Regions from separate parts of the Paenibacillus sp. FSL R7-0048 genome, predicted to be linked through region 2. Evidence: a T-box and tRNA genes for the amino acid it is inferred to sense, from the RefSeq annotation. Region 2 holds a T-box; the other holds one or more tRNA genes.
What was found. A T-box is a leader RNA that pairs with one kind of tRNA and senses whether it is charged. The one in region 2 lies ahead of metG (methionine--tRNA ligase), so its partner is inferred to be a tRNA-Met.
Positions count from the first base shown of each region.

Region 1: it has a tRNA-Met gene. The T-box ahead of metG (methionine--tRNA ligase) is inferred to sense a tRNA for this amino acid. The anticodon was not compared.

Region 1 is NZ_JBBORF010000001.1:5,444,686-5,459,727, forward strand. It holds gene NSQ91_RS24200 (hypothetical protein) at 1-123, shown strand, start outside; gene NSQ91_RS24205 (sialidase family protein) at 157-1,374, shown strand; tRNA gene NSQ91_RS24210 (tRNA-Ile) at 1,814-1,887, opposite strand; tRNA gene NSQ91_RS24215 (tRNA-Met) at 1,932-2,008, opposite strand; gene NSQ91_RS24220 (hypothetical protein) at 2,091-2,255, opposite strand; gene NSQ91_RS24225 (ABC transporter substrate-binding protein) at 2,368-3,855, opposite strand; gene pyrE (orotate phosphoribosyltransferase) at 5,018-5,656, opposite strand; gene pyrF (orotidine-5'-phosphate decarboxylase) at 5,653-6,399, opposite strand; gene carB (carbamoyl-phosphate synthase large subunit) at 6,511-9,738, opposite strand; gene carA (glutamine-hydrolyzing carbamoyl-phosphate synthase small subunit) at 9,740-10,921, opposite strand; gene NSQ91_RS24250 (dihydroorotase) at 11,037-12,320, opposite strand; gene NSQ91_RS24255 (aspartate carbamoyltransferase catalytic subunit) at 12,430-13,335, opposite strand; gene pyrR (bifunctional pyr operon transcriptional regulator/uracil phosphoribosyltransferase PyrR) at 13,340-13,903, opposite strand; gene NSQ91_RS24265 (LL-diaminopimelate aminotransferase) at 14,909-15,042, opposite strand, start outside.
Region 2 is NZ_JBBORF010000001.1:4,285,115-4,300,156, reverse strand. It holds gene NSQ91_RS19110 (VOC family protein) at 1-418, opposite strand, end outside; gene NSQ91_RS19115 (LysR family transcriptional regulator) at 1-25, shown strand, start outside; gene htpG (molecular chaperone HtpG) at 699-2,579, shown strand; gene NSQ91_RS19100 (DUF4362 domain-containing protein) at 2,641-3,105, opposite strand; T-box leader at 3,231-3,492, shown strand; gene metG (methionine--tRNA ligase) at 3,536-5,182, shown strand; gene NSQ91_RS19090 (LysR family transcriptional regulator) at 5,192-6,061, opposite strand; gene NSQ91_RS19085 (ABC transporter ATP-binding protein) at 6,212-7,948, shown strand; gene NSQ91_RS19080 (ABC transporter ATP-binding protein) at 7,945-9,684, shown strand; gene NSQ91_RS19075 (ABC transporter ATP-binding protein) at 11,016-11,729, shown strand; gene NSQ91_RS19070 (hypothetical protein) at 11,722-13,323, shown strand; gene NSQ91_RS19065 (TetR/AcrR family transcriptional regulator) at 13,411-14,115, opposite strand; gene NSQ91_RS19060 (MDR family MFS transporter) at 14,346-15,042, shown strand, end outside.

The sequences.
Region 1 (15,042 bases), 1.2 Mb from region 2:
ACTGGAAACGCACCGGCAGACACGATTATCACGGTGTTTGGAACGGATTCGTCAGGAAACGTCATCCCCCATCAAAGAGTGCTGCAATCCGAACTTACTTTCATAGCTCAGCTGAACCCGTAAGTACCAAAAACTCTATGACGAAAGGAGCTTTGCATGGTTAATATTCAACTTTCACCGAGCGCAAGCGTTCAGTTTGAGCCCACCATCGCGGTAAATTGGCTTAATCCTTCAGTTATGGTTGCCGTAGCTGTAGATCTTCGATTAGGCCCTCCTAATATAGGTTTATACAAATCTATTGACGCAGGTGCCACTTGGACAACAACGTTATTGCCGTTACCGACAGGATTTGCAGGCATCGAAGCACCACATATTGATTATATTTTCCCGACCACTTTCGTAGTATTAGCCCACGCCTTCGATTCAGACGGTCTCAGCGGGTCGATCGTCTCCTATACATCTGCCGACAATGCCTCTTCATTCGGACCGCCAGTCATCGTGAATCAAGGGTTTGGGCAGTTTGTAAATGATGATCAGGTGGTCGTTGTCACCGACAAAGCTGGATCAAGTCCCTTTTTTGGAAATGTATATACTGGTTATACGCATGATTACAACACACAATTCATACCGGGAAATACGATATTCTTCAATCGTTCCCTAGATAACGGTAGTACCTATTCCAGTCCCTCCCTGCTGTCTTCGGTCGAAGAATTCGAAGAATTCCCCGGTATAGCAATTACATTAAATGGGATTGTTATCGTGGGATGGATCAATCAGCCTCCCGGTAATACTGATCTTAAAATTCGCACATCCTCAGACGGTGGGGTCACTTTTACTCCTGAAACCATGGTCGCCAGCGTTGTAGTCCCACCAGATCCATTGCCGGGATATACATTTAGATGTCTGACATACCCTTCCCTCGCAGCAGATATTTCTAATGCACCGACGACGCGAGGGAATGTCTATGCTGTATGGCAAGATTTTCGAGAAGGTTATTCCGATATTTTTCTTGCCACTTCCACCAATTTTGGTGTGGATTGGGGGGCACCAATATCCATTACAGGTAGTCCGGTTGGCTCCCAAAACTTTTTCCCAGCCATCACCGTATCCCCTGCGGATGGTGCAATATTCGTTACCTATTACACTAATCGAGTCAACCCCCTCAACCTTGATGTTTATCTAGCAACATCTAGAGATGGCGGTATGACGTATACAAACACCCGGATAACAACAACTTCCTTTGACGTCACCGGCATCCCCCTAATTGGGGACTACATCGGTAATGCCATCGTCCCCCAAACAGGCCGTCTAGTGAGCGTATGGACAGACACGCGGACCGGTACTGAGAACATCTGGTTTGGGGATAATCAATAAGCTATTAATCAACTTCTGATGATAAATTAAAAGGCTGTTAAGTTAGTATATCCATCTTCAATAAAGGATGCCGAGCGAATATACGGCATCCTTTATTGCTTCTTATCAAAATTCAGCATTAACCTTTTCAAAGAAATCATCAATTTCAGCGTATTGGACATGCTTTTAATTCAATCAAAATCTACGGCGTATGGTGCTTGCTACTTAATAGTCTATATGTCATGACTGTCCCCTTTCCTCTACAAGAGTAGGGCAGTTCCACAGAATACATACTTTTTACCGTTTTCCAGATGATCTATGATAAAACCAGTGGATCTAACAACGCCGTGACCAAAATGTGATCATTTTCTATTTTGTCGCTTTTCCAACTCTTCCACTTCTACTTACAAGGAGCCTATAGACAGCAAAAAACCCTTACAAGGTAAGGGTTTTTGATAAGTGGGCCCTGAGGGACTCGAACCCCCGACCAATCGGTTATGAGCCGACCGCTCTAACCAACTGAGCTAAGGGCCCGGATCTAAAAATATCCGAATGTACAATTGCTGTTGTAATAAAATTGGTTGCGGGGGCAGGATTTGAACCTGCGACCTTCGGGTTATGAGCCCGACGAGCTACCGGGCTGCTCCACCCCGCGTCAGAAATAATATTCAAACAGCGACAATAAATAATATACAGTACAAAATGGGTCTACGTCAAGGATGAATTTGTAAAAGTTCTCAAGGCAAAAATCTAACCCCATATCTTCCTTTGCGGGATCGATAAATCTCCACAAAACTTGGGTCATGATAGCCATAAATCCAGCCATCTTGCTCCAGTCTTTTTGCCAAACAGCCTGCTTGAAATCTCGTTCTGAACAGTTTCGCGAAGTATATCCAATTCATGATGCCCTCTTCTCCTTTTCGCAAATTAATCTTACGCTGCTCTGAACTTATCATGCCCAAGTTCCACAAAATAAGCCACCGGAAATCCGGTGGCTTCTACATATTCCAAAACTCAATCCCCTATGGAGTCAAAATAATATGTGGGATCTTTTTCGAGCGTACCCAGCATCGTATTCCCTTGCTTCTCCCAAGCTTTAAGTGCACTCTCGACCGTTCTCTTGCCCTGATAAACTTCTGTGAACAGTTGACGCCCAACATCGTTAATACGGCTAATTCCAGGCTTCTGTGTTTGTAGGACGTTCATCAAAGGATCATTGGCTGGTAATGGTTTAAGCGTATAGAAGGACTCCAGATTTACTGAAGGTACTTTCGTGGTAATGTAATCCTTACGGGAAGTTAGTTCCCCGCGGGTATGGGCTTTAATTTTAGCTACTTCATTACTGTTGACGAATTTGATCAAATCCCACGCATCTTCCTTATTAGCAGCCATAGTGTTGATAGCCATCATATTACCTACCCAAGTACCTACAGCCACTCCTGGTTTCTCCTTAAAAGTAGGTACGGTAACGAAACCCCAATCGACAGGATTATAATTTTTAATTTTTGCTGCATTGCGGCTCACACCTGCAAGCTCATTAAGATAATCGTATTCTCCAATTACCATTGCAGCTTTTCCGGTAAGGAAGAGATCCCCTTGGACAGGACTATAGGTACTCCGTTCTGTTTCTATAAAATCCATACCGTTTAACCCAGGTGTAATTTGCTTTTTCACCAATTGGCTGTAGGTCGTCCAAGCTTGACTCCACTGTGTTTGGTTTACCTCCATCTTATGTCCCTTGTTGTCATACATAGCAAGCTCCAGCGGTGAGACATAGGTCTGCATATCCCAGAAAGGATCGCTCATATAACGGTTCATCGAAAAGCCATATATACGCTTATCTTTATTTGTCGATTTCTTGGTCACCTTTTCGGCCAGCGCGAACACTTCATCCCAAGTCATCCCATCTGTCGGATAACCTACACCAGCAGCATCAAAAATACCTTTGTTAAAATATAACGCACTCGACATAAAAGTCGGCGCTAACGCGTAAAGACTTCCTCCACCCAGCTCACGAACTCCACTTAGCATCGTAGGCGCCATATTGCTTAAATCATATTGATCTCGTGCGATAAGCGGCTCCAGCGGTTGCACCAGATTATGTTCCACCAAACTCTTCACCAATGTACTATCACCGACGATTACATCAACTGGCTCTGCACCGCCCATAATATCTCGGATATTCTCCAGATTATCTGGGTTAACCTCTGGATAGGTGCTGTCAAAACGAAGCTCATTCATATTGATGGCTGGAATAATCTCAAGTTTGATTTCAGGATGCTGCAATTCATACATATCTGTAAACTGCTGACGAAAAGAAGAATCGTCCTCTCCAGACCAGAGGCTGCCAATACGTAACACGCGCTGTTCTGTAGATGGCTTAGAAGCCTCCGCCCAAGCTGTATGCCTGCTTTCAGAAATTAAAGGCAATAGGAGTGCTGCACATATTCCAAAGCTTAACCAGCGCCGCCATAGCCTTCTATTATTATTTATATGATTCATTCTTGAACCCTCCCATAAAATACTCAATCCATCCACCTTATGAATAATTACCCATAATTCTAGTAACAGTATATAGCTTTATTCAGGAGGGGAAGTTACAGGCTGTTTAAAGTTATGCTACGATTTCTTCATATTATTTCTATAAAAAACGTTCCGCGAGTTCCCTGAGGATACTGAAATGCCCTTCTGCGACAGGATAATTGCACTTTGTGCAACTATTACAGCTGAGTGTGTTGTGCTTCTCCTTTTAATTGCACTATGTGCAGTTAAAAAACGTTATTAGGTGCTTTCAGCGGATTTCTGGCTGATTTAATTGCACAAAGTGCAACTATATCGCCAGATCCTCTAAGGAAGGTTAGTTTAAGTGCAGAAACTACAACTATTCGGCGTTTGAGACGACAGCGCAATGGAATCACCGGGGCAGAGTATAGTATTCCAGAGTGTCAGAGTATCAGAGTATCAGAGTGTTCAGAGCCAGAGCATAGAGCGTTAGCGCATAACAGCAGAGTTTCAGAATCCCGAGTGTCAGAGCGCAATATACCAGAGCGACAGAACGCAGGTCAGCCAAGTGTCAGAACGTGAATGTAAATGTAGATGTGAAATGTGAATGCAAACACCAAAACCCTACTCTCCACTCTACTTTTCCTTTTACCAGTACAGCATTCGCCTTCCCTACTAACTAACCTACTACATTTCATGTGACCGGCACAAATAGCCCCTTCTGCGGCAGGATAATTGCACTTTGTGCAACTATTACAGCTGAGTGTGTTGTGCTTCTCCTTTAATTGCACTATGTGCAGTTAAAAAACGTTATTAGGAGCTTTCGGCAGATTTCTGGGTGATATAATTGCACAAAATGCAACTATATCGCCAGATCCTCTAAGGAAGGTTAGTTTAAGTGCACAAACTGCAACTATTCGGCGTGTGTGACGACAGCACGATGGAATCACCGGGGCAGAGTATAGTATTCCAGAGCGCCAGAGTTTACACCTGCCGCGGATGGATAATTGCATCTTTCAGCAATAAATAACAACGTACTTTATGCACCTATACAGCAGAGTGTGCTTTAAGCTTTCCTTTTTATTACACTCAATGTAGTTAAAAAGAAAAGCCTCCCACCAAAAAGTGAGAGGCCCGTCCAATCTATACTCAAATATTTAGTTTAAACGCCAAATGCGGAAGGATCTTTTCTCCAAGATATCAGCAGTTCCACATCTGTAGCTGCGATCTTGCCTTGTGTAAGAGCCACATCAATCAATGTGCTGTAGTTGGACAAACTTTGTAATGGCATCTCTGCTGCGGCAAAAGCATCCACCGCACGGTCCAGCTCGTAGCTGAAGATTGCCAATACAGCCAACGCTTCTGCGCCTGCTTCTTGCACAGCTTGAGCTGCTTTGATGGAGCTTCCACCAGTGGAGATCAGGTCTTCGATAACGACTACCTTTTGCCCCGGCTTAATCAGTCCTTCGATCTGGTTCTGCTTGCCGTGACCTTTAGCTTTATCGCGGATATAAGCCATTGGCAGATTAAGTTTATCAGCTACCCAAGCTGCGTGAGGAATGCCTGCGGTTGCTGTACCTGCGATCACCTCTGCGTCTGGATACTGGCTTTTAATAAGCTCAGCGAAGGCATCAGCAATATAGTTACGTACCTCTGGGTAAGCCATAGTCAGACGGTTATCGCAATAGATCGGGGATTTAATACCAGAGGTCCAGGTAAAAGGCTCCTGCGGACGCAGTGCCACTGCTCCTATCGTAAGCAGATAACTTGCTACTTGTTCACTTCTATTTAATGTACTCATGCTAGGGTCATCTCCTCAATAATATTTAGTGCTGCTTGACGTGGATCAGCCGCAGTTGTAACAGGACGGCCCACCACCAGAAAGTGGCTGCCTTGCTGAATGGCTTTGCCCGGCGTCATCACCCGGGACTGGTCACCTAGGGATGCACCTGCTGGCCGGATACCAGGTGTAACTGTACAAAATGCGGGCCCACAAGCCTCTGCGATCGCTGAAGACTCTTGCGGTGAAGCCACTACCCCATCCAGACCTGCAGCGGCTGCCAGCTTAGCGTATCTGACCACAGTATCTTCTACTTCTCCTGCGATTCCAATTTCGTTATTCATCACTTCTTGGCTCGTGCTGGTCAGCTGTGTAACTGCGATAATCAAAGGCATTTTAAGTGCAGCATTCGCATTAACTACTGAAGCAGCGCCTTCCCGGGCTGCAGCCATCATCGCTGAGCCTCCTGCGGCATGTACGTTAAACATATCCACACCGAGGTTCGTAAGGCTTTCTGCCCCGCCTTTTACCGTGTTAGGAATATCATGCATTTTGACATCTGCAAATACAGAATACCCCCGAGATTTCAGTTCATTAATGAATTCCGGTCCGGCTGCATAAAAAAGCTGCATTCCCACTTTCATATAACAAGGAATCCCTTCCAGCTTGTCAATCAAGGTTCTTGCCCCAGCAACATCAGGGTAATCTAAGGCGATCATCAAGCGATTCGCCATTTCATTCCACTTCGCATCTCCCTGTCCCATAACCGTTCTCCCATCCAGTGCAGACTTAAATCCACACTCTTCATTTATTAGCCCCTAGGCATAGCGGAACGGTCTGCGTAAACGCAAACCGCCCTATACATCTTTATGAGATTAGTTTAATTGACCGACAAAAGCAGGCATGGACTGTGACGAGAAGTTGATCGTCTGCAGCATTCTGAGCAGTGCCGTTACTGTATCGAGTGATGTCATACATACGACACCATTCTCAACCGCTTCACGACGGATACGGAATCCATCACGCTCTGGTGTTTTCCCTTTAGTCAGTGTATTAAAGACGAAGTTGGCTTGCCCACCACGAATCAAGTCGAGAATGTTCGGCGCACCTTCATCCAGCTTGTTCACGTTCATTACGTTGAGACCTGCTTCTTCAAGCGCTTGAGCGGTGCCTCCGGTAGCAATGATCTTGTAACCCAGCGAGTGAAAGCCTTTCATAAGCTCAACAGCTTCTGCTTTATCTTTATCTGCCACTGTAACGATGATAGCGCCGGTTGCTGGAATTTTCATTCCTGCTCCGATTAGACCTTTATACAAAGCTTTTGCATACAATTTATCGCGGCCCATAACCTCACCCGTCGATTTCATTTCAGGTCCGAGCGTTGGTTCTACTCTACGGAGCTTGGCAAAAGAGAACACCGGCACTTTAACCGATACATAATCACTTTCCGGCCATAGACCTTCTGTATAACCGTCATCTTTCAGCTTGCCGCCGAGAATGATTTTGGTTGCCAGATGCGCCATTGGAATTCCAGTTACTTTACTCAAGAATGGAACCGTACGCGATGAACGTGGATTTACTTCAATTACGTACACTTCATTCTGATAGATAACGAACTGGATGTTGACCAGACCAATCGTTTTCAGTTCCTTAGCAATCTTGATTGTGATCTCAGCAATTTTTGCTTTCAGACCTTCATCCAGATATTGCGGAGGATATACAGCGATGGAGTCACCGGAGTGAACACCTGCACGCTCAACATGCTCCATGATCCCTGGAATAACTACCGTCTCACCGTCACAAATTGCGTCTACCTCAACCTCTTTACCTAACATGTAACGGTCAATCAATACCGGATGCTCCGGATTCACCTTAACCGCTTCTACCATGTAGCTAAGCAATTCCGCATCATTATATACAATTTCCATTGCGCGTCCACCAAGTACATAGGAAGGACGTACCAGCACCGGATATCCAAGCGATTGTGCAGTTTCTACTGCTTGATCTACGTTGATAACCGTCTTTCCTTTTGGTTGGGCAATATCCAGACGAGCCAACAAAGCTTCGAATTTCTTCCGGTCTTCAGCTTCGTCAATACTGTCTAGGCTAGTTCCGAGAATCTTAACGCCAGCCGCACTTAGTGGTGCAGCAAGGTTAATGGCTGTTTGGCCTCCGAACTGTACGATAACCCCAATCGGATTCTCTTGCGCAATTACGTTCATTACATCTTCAAAGAACAAGGGTTCGAAATACAACCGGTCCGAAGTATTAAAGTCCGTAGATACAGTCTCAGGGTTATTATTGATAATAACCGCTTCATAACCTGCCTTCTGAATCGCCCACACTGCATGCACAGTGGAGTAATCGAACTCAATCCCTTGGCCGATCCGGATTGGACCCGATCCAAGCACGATAACCTTTTGTTTATCGGAATGAATGACCTCATTTTCAGTCTCATAAGTAGAGTAGTAGTAAGGTGTAGAAGCTTCGAACTCAGCTGCACAGGTATCTACCATTTTGAATACAGGCGTTAATCCTCGCTCTAAACGAAGCGCGCGTACATCAGCTTCTTTGGTGTATTTACCGTTCGCTTGTCCTTCTGCACGTATCTCAGCAATCGCACGGTCTGTAAAACCTCTGCGTTTAGCTTGATACAAGGTTTCTTCTGATAAGCTTTCATCCCCACGGATGACCTCTTCAAAGTTGATCAGTCCCTCGATTTTGGACAGGAACCACCAGTCTACGTTAGTAATGTCTTGAATCTCTTGCAAGCCAAATCCGCGGCGGAAAGCTTCAGCGATCAAGAACAATCGCTCATCATCAGGTTTTGCCAGACGTTCACGCAGGACGCTTTCTTCCAGATCCTCAGCGCCCGGCAGACGGAAACGGTGTACACCGATTTCCAGGGAACGAATTGCTTTATGAATGGACTCTTCAAAGGTACGACCGATGGCCATAACTTCTCCAGTTGCTTTCATTTGTGTGCCCAGCTTACGGTTCGCATGAATGAATTTGTCGAACGGCCAGCGTGGGATTTTGCTTACGATATAGTCAAGTGTAGGCTCGAAGCAAGCATAGGTCTGTCCAGTAACTGGATTGACGATTTCATCGAGTGTGTAACCAAGCGCGATTTTGGCAGCCATTTTGGCAATCGGATAACCGGTTGCTTTCGAAGCCAAAGCCGAAGAGCGGCTGACACGTGGATTTACTTCGATTACATAATATTGATAGCTTTGCGGATCCAGTGCGAACTGCACGTTGCAGCCACCCTCGATATTCAGCGCACGAATGATTTTGAGTGAAGCGCTGCGCAGCATTTGATATTCACGATCGGATAACGTTTGGCTAGGTGCCACAACGATACTATCACCCGTATGCACACCTACCGGGTCAAAGTTCTCCATGTTGCAGACAACGATACAGTTGTCATTCGCATCACGCATAACCTCGTATTCAACTTCCTTCATGCCGGCAATACTTTTCTCCACCAAACATTGTCCAATTGGACTATAACGAATACCTGCTTTGACAGTCTCAAGCAGCTCTTCTTCGTTGTCGCAGATCCCGCCGCCGGTGCCGCCAAGCGTATAGGCTGGGCGTACAATCAGTGGGAAACCAATTTCCTCAGCGAATTTCATCGCTTCATCTACTGTGGTAATAATAGTGCTCTCTGGTACAGGCTGTTCCAATTCGCGCATCAAATCGCGGAACAAATCGCGATCCTCTGCTTTTTCGATGGATTCAAGCTGGGTACCTAGAAGCTTAACATTCTCTTGTTCTAGTACTCCTGCACGAGCCAATTCTACAGCCATATTAAGACCTGTCTGTCCTCCCAAAGTTGGCAACAAGCCATCCGGGCGCTCCTGGCGGATGATGCCAGTTACGAATTCAAGGGTAATCGGCTCGATATAAACTTTATCAGCCATATTGGTGTCAGTCATGATAGTCGCTGGGTTACTGTTGATCAGCACAACTTCCACGCCTTCTTCTTTCAGGGCCTGACAGGCCTGAGTTCCGGCGTAGTCAAATTCTGCGGCTTGCCCGATAACAATCGGTCCAGAACCAATTACTAATATTTTTTTAAGCTTTTCATTCTTAGGCATGTTATAGAGCTCCTTTCACGGCTTCAAGCTGTTTTACTGTAGGTTTTGGCGCCGTGATTCTGGCGTTTGCCGCAAGCTGCGCCTGGCGCGAGCTTACAGGTGTGTTAGCTTTATGATCAGCGATCATCTGTAAGAAACGATCGAATAAATAGCTGCTGTCATGAGGTCCCGGTGCTGCTTCTGGATGGTACTGTACTGAAAATGCAGGGTAACGGGTATGTTTAAGTCCTTCAACGGTCTTATCATTATTATTAATGTGAGTAACTTCTAGATCCGTGCTCTTCACAGAATCTTCATTCACTGTGTAGCCATGGTTCTGAGAAGTAATGAAGCAACGTCCGCTCTCCAATTCTTTAACCGGATGGTTACCTCCACGGTGCCCGAATTTCAGCTTCTCTGTATCCGCGCCACAAGCCAGTGCAAACAGCTGGTGACCTAAGCAGATGCCGAAAATTGGGTATTCACCAAGCAATTCCGAGATCGTCTTCACTGCGTGTGGGACGTCTTTCGGGTCCCCAGGGCCGTTGGACAGCTGGATACCATCTGGATTGAGGCGACGAATCTCATCAGCGGTTACGTCATGAGGTACAACTACAACATCACAACCGCGATTGTTCAACTCGCGCAAGATGCCAGCCTTCGCGCCGTAATCTACCAAGACGATGCGCTCTTTAGTTCCTGGGCTATTGTACATGCTTGGAGTAGATGTGCGAGCTACCTGATTGCGCAATTCTTCAATTGAGGTGTCGCCCATCATTTCCATCAATTCCTCAACACGTTTGTTAGAGGTAGTCAGGATCGCCTTCATTGTTCCGTAGTGGCGAATAATCCGCGTCAACATCCGGGTATCAATCTCGCTGATTCCAGGAATATCATATTCTTTCAGCAGGTCGTCCACACTGTATTCTGCGCGCCAGTTACTTGGAACCTCTTCATGACGACGCACTACAAAACCGTGTACGAAAGGTCGAACAGATTCGAAATCATCCCGCGTAATCCCGTAGTTCCCGATCAATGGGTACGTCATGGTAACGATTTGTCCGCAATATGAAGGGTCAGACAGCACCTCTTGATATCCTGTAATTCCTGTGTTAAAAACAACCTCGCCTGTCTTTTCACCTTCAGCGCCAAATGCGGTACCTGTAAATAAAGTTCCGTCTTGAAGCAGCAATCTCGCCTGCATTCCCTTCCACTCCTTCATGTTCTGTAGTCTAATACGTATGCCTTGCATGCCTTCCGGAGTGTACGCGTTCAAATTGCTGATCTGTAAAGATCAGCAATTTCGCCTCACCAGTCCGCTAGTTTTTCTCAGTCCATACGGCTTTGCCGTCCACCCAAGTTTTTACTGGCCAACCCTTAAGCTTCCAGCCGCCAAAAGGAGTGTTACGTCCTTTGCTTGCGAAGGAACTTGGATCTACTTCTTTTTCCTGCTCCAGATCGATCAGTGTCAAATCTGCAGGAGCTCCGATCTCCATAACCCCGGTGTTCAATCTGAATACCCGTGCAGGATCGGCAGTCATTCTTTGTACTAGTAAGGATAAATCCCATTTTCCGGTTTCTACAAACGCTGTGTATAAGAGTGGGAAAGCTGTCTCGAATCCAACGATACCAAAAGGTGCCAGCTGCATTCCCTTCGCCTTCTCTTCTTCACTATGTGGCGCATGATCTGTAACAATCATATCTAGTGTGCCATCAAGCAACCCTTCGATACACGCCTCAACATCGCGGCGGGAGCGCAGCGGCGGGTTCATTTTCCAATTGGCATCCAGGCCTGGAATATCGTCTTCAGCAAGAAGCAAGTGATGCGGACATACCTCAGCAGTTACTTTAATGCCGATCTCTTTTGCTTGGCGAATCAGCCGCACCGACTGTTCAGTACTGACATGGCATACATGGTAATGAACGCCTGTCGCTTCTGCCAGCAAAATATCGCGTCCAACATGGATCGCTTCTGACTCATTCGGAATTCCTTTGAGGCCATGCTTCTTAGCGAACTCACCTTCAGCTACACAGCAGCCTTCAACCAGCGAATTATCTTCGCAGTGGGCAATGACTGGCATATCAAGCGATGCTGCGATGTTCATTGCATCTTTCATCATTTGAGCACTTTGTACGCCCACACCGTCGTCTGTATATCCAATAGCTCCAGCTTCTTTGAGCGCCGCAAAATCCGTCAACTCACGTCCGAGCTCATTTTTCGTAATGGCTGCATAAGGAAGCACTTTAACTAGTCCTGCTTCACGCGCCTTGTCTTTCACAAATTGCACGATCTCCGGGCTATCTGTCACCGGACGAGTATTTGGCATACATGCAATGGTTGTAAATCCGCCTTTAGCAGCTGAGCGACTTCCGGTTTCCACTGTTTCCTTGTGTTCAAATCCCGGTTCACGCAAGTGCACATGCATATCAATGAGTCCCGGAATGAGCAGCTTACCTTCAGCATCAATGATCTCCGTGGCTTCTCCGATAGCTTCATTTCCGTCGATTATAGCCGAGATCACACCCTCCTGAAGTTCGATGTGTTTGCGCTCAAGCAAGCCTTCCTTATTCAATACGCTGGCGTTTCTAATAATCACTGTCATGATTCTACCTTTACCCTCAGATCACAGCTGCGGGCCCTCTCGTTATTATATAATAAAAATTCATCTTTGTGTATATTTATTAGTCTCTATACGTTAGCATTCTGTAAGCTTATAGTAAAGCTCTTTCGAGAACCGCCATCCGGACCGGTACGCCATTAGACATTTGCGGGAAAATCCGCGATTGACTGCACTCAACTACTGCATCATCAATCTCTAGATTCCGGTTAACCGGAGCTGGATGCATAATGATTGTGTCTTTGGCCAGCTTAGCTGCCCGCTCTTCTGTTAGACCATAGTGGCTACGGTAATCTTCAGCAGACAGCTTAATGCCGGAAGTATGGCGCTCAAGCTGTACTCGAAGCATCATTACTACATCCGCTTTAAGAGCTTCTTCCATAGTTACGTAAGGCGCATACTCCATAAGCTCAGGAGCCTTCATATTATCCGGTGCGCAGAACTGCACCTTGGCCCCCATTTTCGTAAGCCCCCAGAGATTAGAACGCGCTACGCGGCTATGCATAATGTCCCCAATGATGGAGACTGTCAGGCCCTTTAGTTCCCCAAAGGTTTTGGTCATGGTGTATAAATCAAGCAGCGCCTGCGTAGGATGTTCATTGTTGCCGTCGCCCGCATTGATAAGCGGTATGGACACCTTCTCAGCTAACTGCTGCAGCACACCTGCAGGCTTCAAACGCACAACTCCGGCATCGATCCCCATCGATTCCAGTGTTCGGACTGTATCGTAGATCGACTCCCCTTTTTCTACACTAGAAGCTGCAGCCGTAAAATTAAGTACTTGCGCACCTAGTCGTTTCTCTGCCATCTCGAAAGAGAAGCGTGTGCGTGTGCTGTTCTCAAAAAACATGTTAGAAATAAAATGGGAGTTCAAGATGGGCGTTAGCTTTTCACTTTGATTGTCCCAAAATGCTGTTCTGTCAAGCAGTTGGATAATTTCCGACCGGTCAAGCTCTTTGATTCCCAGCAGACTACGTTCCTTTACCTTGGTAAGTGTCATGATGTTATCGTTCCTCCCGGTTTGAAATAATGTAGACCTCATCTTTGCCGTCGTATTCCTTCAGCGCCACTTCAATCTGCTCGTGCTTTGAGGTAGGTACATTCTTACCGATGTAGTCCGGCCGGATCGGCAGCTCGCGGTGTCCGCGGTCAGCCAGTACTGCCAGTTGAATCATTCGTGGGCGTCCGCAATCCATCAAAGCGTCCATCGCCGCGCGGATGGTGCGTCCGGTGTAAAGTACATCATCGAACAAAATGACTTTCTGATCATGGATGCCAGCACTTCCTGAAGTAATAACGACGTTGCTCTTCACTACTGCTTCACTGCCTTCCACTTCACGGTCATCCCGGTAATGTGTGATATCCAGCTCACCGTATGGAATCTCGACGCCTTCAATCTCCTTGATGCGCTCAGCGATACGCTGTGCCAGATACACACCTCGTGTCCGAATGCCGACCAGCAGACAATTCTCGATACCTTTGTTCTTCTCCAAAATCTCATGAGCAATACGCGATAAGGCCCGGCGGATCGCCGTTTCATCCATAATGACATTTTTCTCAGTAACCATAATCTTGTCACCCTCCAGCTTGTTCGCCTATTCAAGTTCCCGGAAATCAAAAAACTCCTTGCCTATAACAGGCAAGGAGTGAAATCCGCAGATGAGGAAGATGACGGCCGCGCGCATAAAAAGACAGTTCCGTATTTACACACGGATACCTTTCTAAGAGTCGCGAACCTCGATTCACGTTACCTTGCCAGCCTCACAGGACTGAATTAAAGGCGCTATTCATTTAACAAGAATTATGACAGAACAACCCCCTCATGTCAACTTTCTCTGCCTAAACTTTTGCACTTCTCTTCCTTACTTCTATTAACAACAAGGGGGAAGCGGTACTCAGTATATCTGCATAAAAAACGAGGCCGGTCCCAAGTTGCCGTTTCATGGCTTTTTGGACAGCCTCGTTTATGTTCTTAACACTACTTAATGTCCAAATGATTCAAAAGGCGCACCTAGTAATGCTGAAAATGATGCAATCGTGAGGTACTTATATAGTAATTAAGGAATTTCTCCCTGAAATTCAGTGATTTCTGTTCATCAGACTTGTTATTAGGGAAAACTTCCCTAATTATTGGCCAGTTCAGTGATTAATATAGAAAACCACCTAATTATTAGGGAGTTTTTCCCTGATTTCGTACATTTAGAGCGAATATCGGCTAATTTCAGGGATTTTTTCCCTAATTAGTTTATAACTCACTCTTTACTTCGCACAAACACAGAACGCATATCGCTCACCACACAAGCCCACCGCAGAAAGTCCACTGCACAAATTCCACCGTCACAGCTACCACAAATCATCTACTGCAAGTTGTACGAAAATCAAACATAGCAGTCAACCAACCACCCACCCGAATAACAGAACACTACACTAAAATGCACTACAATACACAACACGTGGCATATAGTCATAGGGCACAGTAACATCTACAACATTTCCTATTCCATAAAAAAGAAGCTGCCCCCAAGTAGAATTCACTACTTTTGGGACAGCCTCATTAATTTCAATAACAATGCTTAAAACTCAAATTCCACATCGCTAAGACGTCTTTGAATTTCAGAGATGACACGTCTCTCTTCCTCTTCACCTTTAGCAATAAAGGTAACGGAGAAACGAACAAACGGACCTGCATCATCCCAAGGCACAGTGG
Region 2 (15,042 bases):
CCAAATGCTGTTTGCAAATCATTAGTTTATTTCCATCAGGGTCTTTTACTACAAACCATTTTTGATCTTGAATTTCGGTTACTATATTTACACCGAGCTCCTTTATATAGTTGAAAGAGGCTTGCAGATCATCGGTTATAAGCATAAGAGCAGGTGTTGTAATTGGAGGAGCCCCTTCAGGCTCTAAACCTCCCCACATGGGCATGGTGTCCAGAATGATCCCAGTGCTTCCTTGCATAGTTAACGGACATAAATGACCGTTTATAATCGAATGATCTGCTTCTTGGAGTCCTAGGACTTGGCAATACCAGTTACGGGCTTTTTCAATATCGTGTACGGGGATAAATACACTGCCAATCAAATTCTTAATGGGACTTGTTGCTGAAGAATTTACAATGGACTGTGCTTGTTCATGCATTTGAATCCCTCCAGAGAAGATGCTAGACCTTTATTTGTAATTTATGTATCTAATTTATTTAAAACATAGAATCATCCTATATGCAAGTTGAATGTTATTTATCGATCAAATCCTAAATTTGTATGCAAAATACAGCTTTATTTAATGAAAGTCGCTGTAAATATTGACATTGAAAATGAGTTTATGTTATATAAAAAGAAGAATTAGCACTCATCTAAGAAGAGTGCTAATCACGATGTGCTGGATAAGAAGGATATTTTGAAAGGAGATTTATTTATTCATGGCCAAAAAAGAGTTTAAAGCCGAATCGAAAAGATTGCTGGAAATGATGATTAACTCCATTTATACACAACGGGAAATATTCCTGCGTGAGCTGATTTCCAATGCAAGTGATGCGATTGATAAGATCTATTACAAAGCATTAGCTGATGAAGGCCTGGTCTTCAATAAAGAGGATTATTATATTAAAGTGACCGCCGATAAGGCGAACAGAACCTTGACGATTTCCGATACAGGTATCGGGATGACACAAGAGGAGCTGGAGAATAACTTAGGTACAATCGCGAAGAGTGGATCTCTTGCTTTTAAGAAAGAGAACGAAGCTAAAGATGGCCACAACATCATCGGGCAGTTCGGGGTGGGCTTCTACGCTGCGTTTATGGTGGCTGATGACGTTATAGTGATCAGTAAGGCATTAGGCAGTGACGAGGCCTTTAAATGGGAGTCTAAGGGCGCTGACGGCTATACCATCGAGACTGTCGAGAAGGATTCTGTCGGCACTGATGTGATTTTGAAGATTAAAGAGAATACGGAAGAAGATCAATATGATGAATATTTGGAAGAATACCGCCTGAAATCCATCATTAAAAAATACTCCGACTTCATTCGTTTCCCAATTAAAATGGACGTGAAGGAGCAAAAGCCAAAAGAAGGCACGGAGAACGAGTTCGAAGAAGTTATTCAAGAACAAACCGTAAACAGCATGGTGCCTATCTGGCGCAAGAACAAAAGCGAGCTGACTACAGAAGATTATGATAACTTCTATGCAGAGAAACGTTACGGCTTCGATAAGCCGCTTAAACATATTCATATCAGTGCTGATGGTGCTGTAGTGTACAATGCAATCCTGTTCATTCCAGAAAATACGCCGTTTGACTATTACACAAAGGAATATGAAAAAGGTCTTGAGCTCTATTCCAACGGTGTGCTGATCATGAACAAATGTGCGGATCTGCTGCCTGATTACTTCAGCTTTGTAAAAGGTATGGTGGACTCAGAGGATCTTTCCTTGAACATTTCCAGAGAGATGCTCCAGCATGACCGTCAGCTGACTCTGATCGCTAAGAACATTAAGAATAAAGTGAAAAGCCAACTGCAAAGCCTGCTGAAGGATGAAAGAGAGAAATATGAGCAGTTCTATAATGCTTTTGGCAGACAGCTTAAGTTTGGTGTCTATAACGATTATGGGATGCACAAAGACACCCTTCAAGATTTGTTGATGTTCTACTCCTCTAAGGAGAAGAAGCTGGTTACGCTGGACGAATACGTCTCAAGAATGCCAGAAGATCAGAAATATATCTACTATGCTTCCGGAGAGTCGATCGACAGAATCGAGAAGCTCCCGCAAACCGAGCTTGTATCGGATAAAGGGTATGAAATTCTCTACTTCACTGATGATATTGATGAATTTGCGATCAAGATGATTCAGTCTTATAAGGAAAAAGAATTTAAATCCGTATCCAGCGGAGATCTGGGGATCGAAGCCGACGAAGCGGACAAGCCAACGGAAGCGGAAGAGAACGAAAACAAGGAGCTTTTTGAAGCGATGAAGGACATCCTGTCCGGCAAAGTGAAAAATGTCAAAGCTTCCAAACGTTTAAAGACTCATCCGGTATGTCTCTCTGCTGAAGGTGAACTGACAATCGAGATGGAAAAAATCCTGAAATCGATGCCGAATGGCCAAGAGGTGCAAGCGGATAAGGTACTCGAAATCAACATCCATCACGAAGTGTTCCAGTCCTTGAAGGCGGCAGCAGAGAACGACAAAGAAAAGCTCGGTTTATACACGAACCTGCTGTACAACCAAGCCCTGTTGATCGAAGGTCTACAGGTTAGTGATCCTGTTCAATTCACCAATGATATTTGCAAAATCATGAAATAATATGAAGAACAGAGACCATCCAATTGTATTATGATTGGGTGGTCTTTTTTATTTCAGTATTTCATTTTGTTGTGCGAAAAAGGTAGTAATCAATTTCAGAGTCATTATTTTTGCAACCGCTGATCGAATAGATAATTTCACCTTGTGTGCTTTTTTTACTCGTCACTTCGGAGCAGGTATCGGTTCTGACTCCTGTGTTGCTTCCACCAAATGCATCATTAGAAGTATCATAGCTGTAATTAATCACGTTACCGTCAAATTTTAAATCCTTAAATATGGGATCGCCTTCATCTGTGTAACTTGTAACGCGTATATTGTCTGCTTTTTTGCTGGAGAGATTAGTTATAAATTTCTCGAATTTATCGAGGTTGTACACTTTTTCAAAAGAAACAATATCCCCTCTACTGATGGCTTCTTTGGAAGTATAGGGTTCACTTTTGGGAACAGAATTAACTTTATGATCGGAACAACCCCATACTCCTGCTAGTAAAAGAACAGAGAGTGTAAGCAAATTTACTTTTTTCACTGAGGGACCTCCTTGTAACGTATTTATATAAAAGACGGAGATTAACTGGAAAAGTTACAGAGAGCTTGATGTTTCACATTGACAATAAACAACAAATTGAGTATTATTTTCTCTAACTTGAATATGTAAAAGCAAAGAAGAGAAAGAGTACCACGGCAATTCTTTCAACAGAGAGCTCCGGTCGCTGAAAAGGAGTAAAGAAAACCCTTGGGAATATGGTCTCAGAGCTGCGCATCGAAACCTTATGGGTTGTAGGCTGCGCCGGAACCTGCATCCGTTACAGTGCTAGGGTATAAACGTTAATTAACGTCGTACCTGAAGAGGTAAATGTCATGAGGCATTTATAAAATTAGGTGGTAACACGTGAGTAGAACTCTCGTCCTTTGTGGATGGGAGTTTTTTGTTGTCTAAAAAAAGGAGGAGAAGGTTAATGAGTAATGTGTTTATAGGTGGCGCTTGGCCGTATGCGAATGGATCTTTACATCTGGGGAGATTATCAAGTGTGTTGCCTGGGGATGTGCTGGCACGATATTTTCGCTCCAAAGGGGATAACGTATTATATGTATCAGGCAGTGATTGCCATGGCACACCCGTAGCAGTTCAGGCTGCGAATGAAGGGATTACGCCGGGAGCTTTTGCAAGCAGATATCATGAAGAGTTTCTGAAGTGTTTTGAACAGCTGGGATTTAGTTATGATCTATATACTCGAACGGATCAACAGCAGCATCATAAGGTTGTGCAAGCGTTGTTTACAAAGCTGCTAGAGAATGGTCATTTATATAAAAAAACCATTGCTCAATGTTACTGCGAGGTGGATCAGCGCTTTTTGCCAGACAGATATGTGGAAGGGACTTGTCCGGTATGTGGTGAGCGGGCGCGAGGGGATCAATGTGATTATTGTTCTACGATTCTAGATCCTGCCGATTTGTTAGACAGAGTCTGCAAATTATGTGGGAATACACCAACAGAAAGGCCGACAGAACATTATTATCTTAGCTTATCTAATTTTCAGTCTGAATTAACGGAATATGTAGAGGAAGCACAATTTTGGAGAGAAAACGCTATAAAACTGACCAAACGTTATTTACAAGAAGAGCTGCAGGACCGCGCGGTAACAAGAGACTTGTCTTGGGGTGTAGATGTTCCTGTGGCTGGATTTGAAGATAAAAAAATTTATGTTTGGATTGAGGCGGTAAGTGGTTATTTATCAGCCAGTAAGCAGTGGGCTGCACAGTCCGGAGGAAACTGGGAGGATTTTTGGTTAGAGGAAAAAGGGGCGATTACCGCTTATTATGTGCATGGTAAAGACAATATTCCTTTTCACACTTTAATATGGCCGGCTGTGTTATTAGGAGCAGGAGGTCTGCATTTACCGGACAGGATTATATCTAGCGAATATTTAACCCTTGAAGGGCAGAAATTCTCCACTAGCCGAAATTGGGCGGTCTGGGTACCTGATATTTTAGAGCGGTATCAGCCAGATTCTATTCGTTATTTCTTAATTGCCAATGGACCTGAGAAGCGGGACACGGATTTTTCCTGGAGAGAGTTTATTTATAGCCATAATGGAGAGCTGCTTGGAGCATTTGGTAACTTTGTGAACCGTTCATTGGCTTTTATAGATAAGTTTTATGAAGGGAAAGTGCCAAATGGGCAATTAGATAAGGGGTGGAAGGACAATATTGACCTCTTGTATCTGGAATCAGGACGGCTTATTGAGGCTGGGAATCTAAAAGATGCGCTGGAGTTTATTTTTTCTTATGTGCGCAAGGCAAACCAGTATTTCGATCTGCAAAAACCATGGATACAGATAAAAGAGGATCAGGTTTCTTGTGATTCTGCAATATACACATGTGTGCAGATTATTGCGAACTTAGCGAATTTGTTGCATCCGTTTCTACCGTTCTCTTGTGACAAGATCAGGGGGTTCCTGTCGTTAGAACTACCGAATTGGCAGCCTTGCTCGGTGCCCCCTTACCAACAGGTTACTGATTTACAATTATTGTTTGAACGAATTGATATTAGCCGTATTAAAGAAGAAGAGGATAGGCTAGATCAACAGCAAGTGAATAAATAGAGCTGGTATTTATCCATTCCTGAAGCTTTCAATAAACTTGGAAGCCAATGATGATAAGTATTTATCCTTAATCCAGACGGCGGCGACCCGCGTGCGTAGTGATTCACTACTGATTTCTTTATAGATCAAATTACGGTTACTCGTTAATTCGAAAGCGGATTTGGGGATGATTCCGATGCCAAGACCAGCGTTTGCCCAGAGCAATGTTGTTCTAGCATCATCATTCATACAGAAAATCAGCGGATCAAAGCCGTTCTCAAGACATGTTTCCCGGATAAGCTGCTCAAAACGGCGGTAGATAATAAGTGGCTTATCCTTTAGCTCACCGATCTCAATAAAGGTTTCATCCGTTTTCCAGTCATACTCAGGTGTCATTACGGCAATCATAGGTTCAGCTTGTGTGTAAAGACATTCTAAATTTGTACCATTAAAGGGTGTCCTAACAATTCCGACTTCGACAATACCTTTATTCAGGAGGTCAATGATTCTAAAGGTATTTCCTTCATGAATCTCAAATTTCACACCTTTATACGTTTTGTGGAACTCACATAGCCGATCTTGAAGCAACGTAGCTCCAGAGGAGGAAACTGTACCAATGGCTAGGTTTCCTTTTAAACCTTTGACAAAATCAGTGAGCTCACGGGCAGTGGAATCTGCCAGCTCCAGGATTTGTTGGGCACGGTCCCGCAATATGGCTCCAGCTTCAGTGAGCTGCACGCTGCGTGGACCCCGTTCCACTAGCTTTACACCGAGTTCTTCCTCTAGGAGCTTTAGCTGCTGGCTCAGCGGAGGCTGGGCCATTTGCAGTTTTTTGGCTGCAGATGTAATCTGTCCTTCCTCAGCTATCGCCATAAAATATTTAAGTTGTCTAATATCCATATAAAAATCCTCCGAACTTGAGATATGCTAATCGTATGGGAGCGATACGAATCCAATATTATTAATATGTGAGTAGATATGCCATAATCATAACTGTTCTTATACATATTTCAAGTGGTTAAATACTTCTTATGTTGGGTGTGGATGAATTTGTTCAAAATTGCAGTATATTTAAAGCCGTACAAAAAAGAAGCGATCATTGGACCGATCTTCAAACTGATGGAAGCGATTCTGGAGCTGATTTTGCCTACCATTGTCGCATTGATCATCAACAACGGGGTTGGTAATCATGACAGCGCCTATGTTTACCGCATGGGTGGCCTAATGGTGCTGATGTCACTGCTTGGCTTCGGCTGCTCCATGGTATGCCAATACTATGCAGCCCGGGCTTCACAGGGATTCGGTACGACACTACGCAATAAGATGTTTAGACATATCACCTCTTTGTCGTATGCTGAGCTGGATACCTTAGGTACGCCTACACTTATTAATCGGATTACCAATGATGTAAACCAGCTGCAAATTGCTGTGGCTATGCTAATTCGTCTAGTTATTCGTGCGCCGTTTATCTGCATCGGGGCTATCCTAATGTCCATGATTTTGGATTTTAGATTATCGCTGATTCTAATAGCGGCAACACCGGTTTTTGGCATTATTTTATATTTTATTATCACCCGCAGTGCTCCTTTGTACCGAAAATACCAGCAGAAGCTGGATGCCCTTGCGCTCGTACTAAGTGAGAATTTGTCGGGGATTCGAGTAATTCGTGCTTTTGCCAAAAGACGTACAGAAAAAGAACGTTTTGATGCTTCGTCCGATGATTTGACTACTACAGCGATCCGGGTTTCGCGGATTTCTGCTTTGCTTGGGCCGATGACTACACTTGTAGTAAATGCGGCGATCATTGCTATTTTGTGGGTAGGCGGAATTCATATCGATGGGGGCCGATTGTCTCAAGGGGAGATCATTGCCTTCATCAATTACATCACTCAAATATTGCTGGCGCTGATAGTGGTCTCCAACTTGGTCATTATTTTTACCAAAGCCTCATCCTCAGCTAATCGTGTAAATGAAGTGCTGGGTGTTAAGATCTCCGTGTCTGAGGAAGGAAATGCAGTGATTGCTGAACCTGCCCCTGCTGCCCCTGCTATACAATTCGATCACGTATCCTTTGGGTATAATACGACAGGTGAATCGGCATTAGAGGATATATCTCTAGTAATTAATCGCGGAGAGACCGTGGGCCTGATTGGCAGTACGGGTTCAGGTAAGTCAACTTTTGTGAATTTGATCCCTCGTTTTTATGATGCGGTGCAAGGTGAAGTAAAAGTGGATGGTGTGAATGTCCGAGATTATAAGCTGCATCAGCTTCGTGAGAAGATCGGGATTGTACCGCAGAAAGCTGTGCTGTTTACAGGAACGATCGCTGAGAATATACGTTGGGGCAAGGAAGATGCAACTGAGGAAGAAATCATGCAGGCAGCCTCTATTGCTCAAGCGGAGGAGTTTATACGTAAATTACCCGAAGGGTTGAATACGCAAGTATCTCGTGGGGGATTAAATTTATCCGGTGGACAAAAGCAGCGCTTAACCATAGCTCGTGCAGTAGTAGGAAAGCCATCGATTCTTATTTTGGATGACTCCTCCAGTGCGCTGGATTTCTCCACAGATGCGGCACTTCGAAAGGCTCTCAAAGAGAGCAGTCAGGAAATGACCGTACTCCTTGTCTCGCAGAGGGTAAGCACTGTAAGACAAGCGGATAAAATAATGGTATTTGAGGAAGGGCGGATCGCCGGTGTCGGAACCCATGAGGAACTGATGCGTGGTTGTGAAGAGTATAAAGAAATCTGCCTGTCCCAGCTATCAAGTGAGGAGTCGGGCCAATGAACAAAAACAACATTTGGAAAAGACTTATTGTATACACAGGGCATTATAAAAAAATAGCTATAGGTGCAGTAATCTGCGCAATACTCAGTGTGATTGCCAGTCTAATTGGCCCGCTGCTCATCGGCAGCGCCATCGATTTTATGATCGGGCCGGGAGAGGTTGATTTTGACGCCGTACTTAGACTGCTTTTGATTCTGGCAGGGGTGTATATTGTCGGCAGCTTTTTCGGATGGCTTCTTACCTACCTGACTAATCGAATTGCCTATCGGACTGTATATGACTTACGGCGGGAGCTTTTTGATAAATTAAATGTTTTGCCGTTAAAATTTCACGATAACCACCCGCAAGGGGACAGCATCAGCCGGTTTGTTAATGACATGGATGCGGTCTCTGATGGACTGCTGCAAGGCTTCTCAACACTGCTCACGGGGATCATCACTATCGTGGGGGCAATTGTACTTATGTTGTACATTAGTCCTTTAATGACCCTAGTTGTTCTTCTGTCAGCACCCGTTACATTTTTTGTGGCAAGATTCATTACGATGCGCTCCCAGAAGATGTTTAAGGAGCAGGCTAAAATTCTGGGCGGTCTCAACGGATACGTGGAGGAAATGATTGGCGGACAAAAAGTGGTCACAGCTTATCATTATGAAGACCGTGCACTGACCCAGTTTGAAGAACGAAACGAGACTTTGTACCAGACTGGCGTGAAATCACAATTTTACGGTTCCTTGTCCAATCCGACAACACGGTTAGTAAATAATATTACCTTCTCTGTTATCGCGATGATCGGTAGTGTTATGGTAATTCGCGGGCTTGTGACGGTAGGGGATTTGTCCAGCTTTTTGATCTTCTCCAACTTGTTCGCTAAGCCGTTTAATGAAATTACAGGTGTGATTACGCAGCTTCAATCGGCAACGGCATCAGCGCAGCGGATCTTCGACATTCTAGACCTCTCGCCTGAACCAGCGGATGCAACAGACGCCAAAATTATGAATACAAGCCAAGGGACGATTATCTTTGAAAAAGTATCCTTTGCTTATAATCCTGAACGTCCTCTGATTAATGATTTCAGTCTGGAAGTGAAACCAGGTACCCGGGTTGCAATTGTAGGGCAGACGGGAGCGGGGAAGACCACACTGGTTAATCTGCTTATGCGTTTTTATGATGTGGATAAGGGTTCCATCAAGATTGACGGTGTGGATATCAAGACGATTACCCGTGACAGTCTGCGGCGTAATTTCGGGATGGTGTTGCAGGACACCTGGCTGTTTGGCGGCACGATTAGAGAAAATATTGCCTACGGCAAACCTGAGGCTACCGAAGAAGAGGTCATCGCTGCTGCTAAGGCTGCAAATGCTCATAGCTTCATTAAACGCCTGCCTGAGGGATATGATACAAAGATCAGTGGCTCAGGAGATAATTTGTCGCAAGGACAAAAGCAGCTGCTTACCATAGCACGAGTGATGCTCGTAGATCCGCCTATGCTCATTTTGGATGAAGCCACCAGCAGTATTGATACGCTAACTGAGGTACGGATTCAGAAGGCTTTTCTAAAAATGATCGCTGGTCGGACCAGCTTTGTAATTGCTCACCGTTTGTCAACGATTCGAGAATCGGATCTCATTCTTTTCATGAAGGACGGAGACATTGTCGAAAGTGGCACGCATGACCAACTCCTAGCCAGCGGTGGATATTACGCCAGATTATATAACAGTCAGTTCGCATCAGCTTAGACTTTGCATTAAGAAAAAGAGCATTCAATCCCTAATTTGGGGGTGAATGCTTTTTTTTGGTTGAGTTAGCTTGGCTTAGCTTAGCTTGGCTTACTTTACCCATACGGACCGTATTGCAGCTAAATGGTGTTTTTGGCGCCTTTTCCCAAAGTAACGGACTGAATAGCGCTTATTCGGCTGATTTTGCACCAAAAAGGAGCGGATATGGCACAATAGCTGCATCTGAGTCCGAACGGTGCGAAAAAAGGCATGAATTTGCGAAATAAGGGCGCCTCGGTCCGATACGTAGCAATGGCTGCCACCACCAAAGGTAGATTGCTTCTGATTCGGAGTAGAACGCTTAGAAAGTAGTTTGCTCAGCGTTCCAATGTAGTTGGCTCATCGTCAGTTTGCTCAGCGTTCCAATGTAGCTGGCTCATCGTCAGTTTGTTTAGCGTTCCAAGTAGTTAAATCATCGTCCCTAAAGTAGTTTGTTTAGCGTTCCAAAGTTAGTTAGCTCATCGTCACCCAAGTAATTTGTTTACCGTTACGGACCGTATTGCAGCTAAATGGTGTTTTTGGCGCCTTTTCCCAAAGTAACGGACTGCATAGCACTTATTCGGCTGATTTTGCAGCAAAAAGGAGCGGATGTGGCACAATAGCTGCATATGAGTCCGAACGGAGTGGAAAAAGGCATGATTTTGCGAAATAAGGGCGCCTCGGTCCGTTACGTAGCAATGGCAGCCACGACCAAAGGTAGATTGCTACTGTTCTAGAGTAGAATGCTTAGAAAGTAGTTTGCTCAGTGTTCCAATGTAGTTTGCTCAGTGTTCCAATGTAGTTAGCTCATCGTCACCAAAGTAATTTGCTTACCGCTCCAAAATAGTTTGTTTCCCCTTACGGACCGTATTGCAGCTAAATGGTGTTTTTGACGCCTTTTTTCAAAGTAACGGACTGCATAGCACTTATTCGCCTGATTTTGCAGCAAAAAGGAGCGGATGTGGCACAATAGCTGCATCTGAGTCCGAACGGGGTGGAAAAGAGCGTGAATTTGCGAAATAAGGGCGCCTCGGTCCGATACGTAGGAATGGCTACCACTATCAATGGTAGATTGCTACTGTTCCGGAGTAGAATGCTTAGAAAGTAGTTTGTTTGCCCTTACGGACCGTGTTGCACTTAATCGTAATTTTATCCCACCCGTTAGAGGTGAAAATCTCAAAATAAAATATTTGCAAACGAATGAACTATCTGGACGGGCTAAACGTATTATAAGAAACGTATATTGGAGACGACGAAGCTACAGTAAATATGGCATATTGAGAGTGTTATGAGATTGGAAGGGGAGTGGCAAGATGTTGACAATCAAACATTTTACCAAAAGCTATAAGGGTGGCAAGAAGGCGGTAAATGATCTGAATTTGGTGGTCGAAAAAGGTGACATCTACGGTTTTATCGGTCATAACGGTGCAGGGAAAACAACGACTATCCGAGCAGTGGTCGGAGTATTAGATTTTGAGGAGGGGGATATCGAGATTGGTGGGTACTCCATTAAAAAAGATCCCTTAGCCTGCAAAGCGATTACTGCGTATATTCCAGATAATCCGGATTTATACGATCATCTGACGGGCATTCAGTACTTGAATTTTATTGGTGATCTTTTTAGCGTATCGAAAGCGGATCGGGAGTTACTGATAAAGAAATATAGCGATGAATTTGAGATTACCTCTAATCTGGGGGATTTGATCTCCGCGTATTCTCATGGTATGAAACAGAAACTCGCGATTATCTCTGCGCTTATTCATAAACCGAAGCTGCTGGTTCTGGATGAACCCTTTGTGGGACTTGATCCAAAAGCGGCACACACGCTCAAGAGAATTATGGCGGAGATTTGCAGCCAGGGCAGTGCGATCTTTTTTTCGACGCATGTACTGGACGTGGCCGAGAAGCTCTGCAATAAGATCGCCATTATCAAAGCGGGTGAATTGATCACTCATGGGAAAACAGAAGAGGTGAAGGGTGACAGCAGCCTCGAAGATGTGTTTTTGGAGTTGATAAAACATGATTAATATCTGGAGATTGACGAAAATCCAGCTAATCTCATCCTTTGGGTTAAATAAAGCTTTGCATACACGAGATATGAAAGAAAGACGAAAAATGCTTTTGCTGAGCATCGGTATCTTAATAGGGATTGTCATGATGGCAGTGGTTTCGTTTGGATATAGCTTCATGATAGCAGAGACCCTTGAACAGATAGGCCGGCCAGAGCTGCTGCTTGCGATTATGATGGCTGTTACTTGCTTGATTGGATTTTTTACAACGATCTATAAGGCGAGTGGGGTATTATTTGGCTCCAAAGATTACGATCTCGTAATGTCGCTGCCTATCAAAACGAGCCATATCGTAGCAAGCCGTGTAGTTCAGCTCTACGTGCTGAATATACTGTTCTCATTGATGGTGATGGTGCCAGCAGGTGTAGTTTATGCTATAAAGGTAAATCCGGCAGTAGTGTATTATTTATTTTTCATGATAACGCTGCTATTTATCCCATTAGTGCCGATCATTGCTGCAACGATTATTGGGGCATTGATTAGTTGGATTTCCTCACGGTTTAAAGGAAGTCGTTTAATAAGTCTCATTCTGACTTTTGCCGTAATCATTGTTATTATTTTGGGTTCAAGCCAAATGAATGGGAATGACCCGCAGTTAATTGCAGATATGAGCACACAAATTGCCGATCAAATCTTTAACTTATATCCTTTGACGGTCATGTATGTAGATGCTGTCTGCTCGTATCAGGTAGCTCCTTTACTATTATTTATAGGAATTTCATTACTTTCTTTTATGCTGTTTACCCTTATTCTTGGCAGCAAATATAAAGCAATACACACAGGCCTTACGACTTCTTACTCAAAGAATAAGTATCAAATGAGGTCACTTGCAGTCTCTTCACCGCTTTACACATTGTATAAAAAAGAGCTGCGCCGCTATTTCAGTTCTTCTATATATGTGCTAAATACAAGTATTGGTATGGTAATGCTACTTGTCATGGCGATCACCTTACTGTTTGTTAGCTCAGAGCAATTAGGAAAGATTATTGAGATACCAGAACTCTCTAATTATCTAAGCAGATTGGCGCCACTATTTGTTTCCTTCTTTGTAGCATTAAGCTGTACGACCTCGAGTTCGATTTCGCTTGAAGGTAACCATATTTGGATTTTAAAAAGCGCTCCCGTTCCGACAAAAACTATATTATTAAGTAAAATCGCAGTGAATCTCACCATTACTGTGCCGATTGTGATTGTTAGTAGTGTGCTTCTTATGATTTCTCTGGGCACTGGCTGGATGGAGAGCTTGTTATTGCTAATAATCCCCGTCCTATACGCTTGTCTTACCGCAATGGTAGGTGTGATCGTAAACTTGAAGCTTCCTAAACTGGAGTGGACCAATGAAGTCTCTGTAATTAAACAAAGTGCTTCAGTCCTTGTAGCGATGATTATAGGATTTATCAGCTTGCTGATTCCATTTGGTTTGAGTTTTCTTTTATCTGATCTAAATGGTAATCTCGTTATGTTAGGGATTGGTGTGGTGATATTAGTAGCGTGTGGAGTGATGTATAGATACATCCAGTCCACAGGAGAATTTTTATTTCGGGCTCTTTAAAAAAATAGGGCATTCCAAAAGCCGAAATTGGCTGCTGGGATGCCCTTTTTATGTGCAAGATTTATTTTCGTGAAAAATCCCTAAGTTCTACCGTCGCACTTGTTGTTCTTGTTGTTCTTGTCGCTCATTAGCTAACTGTTCAATTCCGCCCACCATTATTTTTAGACCTGTATAGAACATCTTATCGGAGCCAATTTCATTAAAAATATTGTTTTCGTACATTCGTTTTATAACATTAGGTCCATCCCCGGATAAGTGCTCAAGCGATTGTTTAAAAACCACTCTAGCATCTCCATTAGGTTCATTTTTCATGGCTAAGTCTATTCGATCCTGCTCATATTTGTCCAATTCGAATGAGATTACATAGTTTAACACGCATGCAATCAAGGAGAATTTATCACTATCGCTTAAAGGAAGATGATCCACGATCTGAAGCAAAGTATTCAGCAAAGATAGATAATTAGGTTCAGAAGGCAAGGTTCTCATCATCAGCTGAGCCGAGCAAGGATACTTATGTAAAACCCCACGAATTCGGTCCACAAAATTAAATAACTGTTCTTGCCAAGTACCTTCGAGATTCGCAGTTTCGAGGGCTTCTTTGGCGACCTCATTAGCAAGCGTCTGGAAAATGCTCTGTTTACTCTTAAAATGCCAATACAGAGAGGCGGCTTGTATTTTTAGTAGTTCTGCTAATTTACGCATACTAAATGCCTCTATGCCGATATCATCCAACAGCACCCAAGAAGCTTTTATTATATCTTGTTCAGTGATTTGCAGATTTTTGATTCTCATCGAAACGACCTCCTGTTACTGTCTTTCTTTATCATAAGCGAAGATGAATGGCTGGTCTACCATCGTTAGATTACTGCTTTATCTTACACTGTTAGATATTTATATTTACAAGTGAATAAACGGGTGCTATATTAATCTTACACTGTTAGTTTAAAGGTGCGATTTTTAAAAAAAGGAGGCAGCAGTTAGCAATTTTATTAGTAATAATTAAAAAGGATGTGTATAGACCCATGAGTAATCTTCAAGTGGAACAATCCCAACCAGTCACCAAAGAATTTTCTATAAAAGCAATACTTCCCGTAATACTGGCACTTATAACAGGAATGCTGCTGGTTATGCTCGACAGTACAATTATGAATGTAGCGATCCCGCAGCTTGAAAAAACCTTTGATGCCAGCCTAAAAACAATACAGTGGGCCATTACGGGTTATACGCTGGCTTTATCCGTAATTATCCCATTGGCCGGTTGGTTCTCGGATAAGTTCACTGCCAAACGTGTTTTTTTAGCTTCGATCGTATTGTTTACCATAGGTTCTTTATTATGCTCTATGGCACAATCCACAACAGAGCTGATAATCTTTCGTATTTTGCAGGGATTAGGCGGAGGGATGATTGCTCCAATTGGTATGGCTATGTCATTCAAAATCGCACCTCCCGATAAAAGAGGTTCAATCATGGGATTGCTTGGACTACCGATGTTAATTGCGCCTGTTCTTGGTCCTGTACTGTCAGGATGGCTGTTGGAATATGCCAGCTGGCATTGGATTTTTCTGATTAATGTTCCCATTGGCATTATTGCAATGATTGTTGGAGTGAAATTTCTTCCGGTAATAGAGAAGGGGAATAAAGCTGAATTGGATATTTGGGGTGTGATTTTATCACCGCTCGCCTTCTCCAGCTTGGTATTTGGGGTGCATAGAGGGGGAG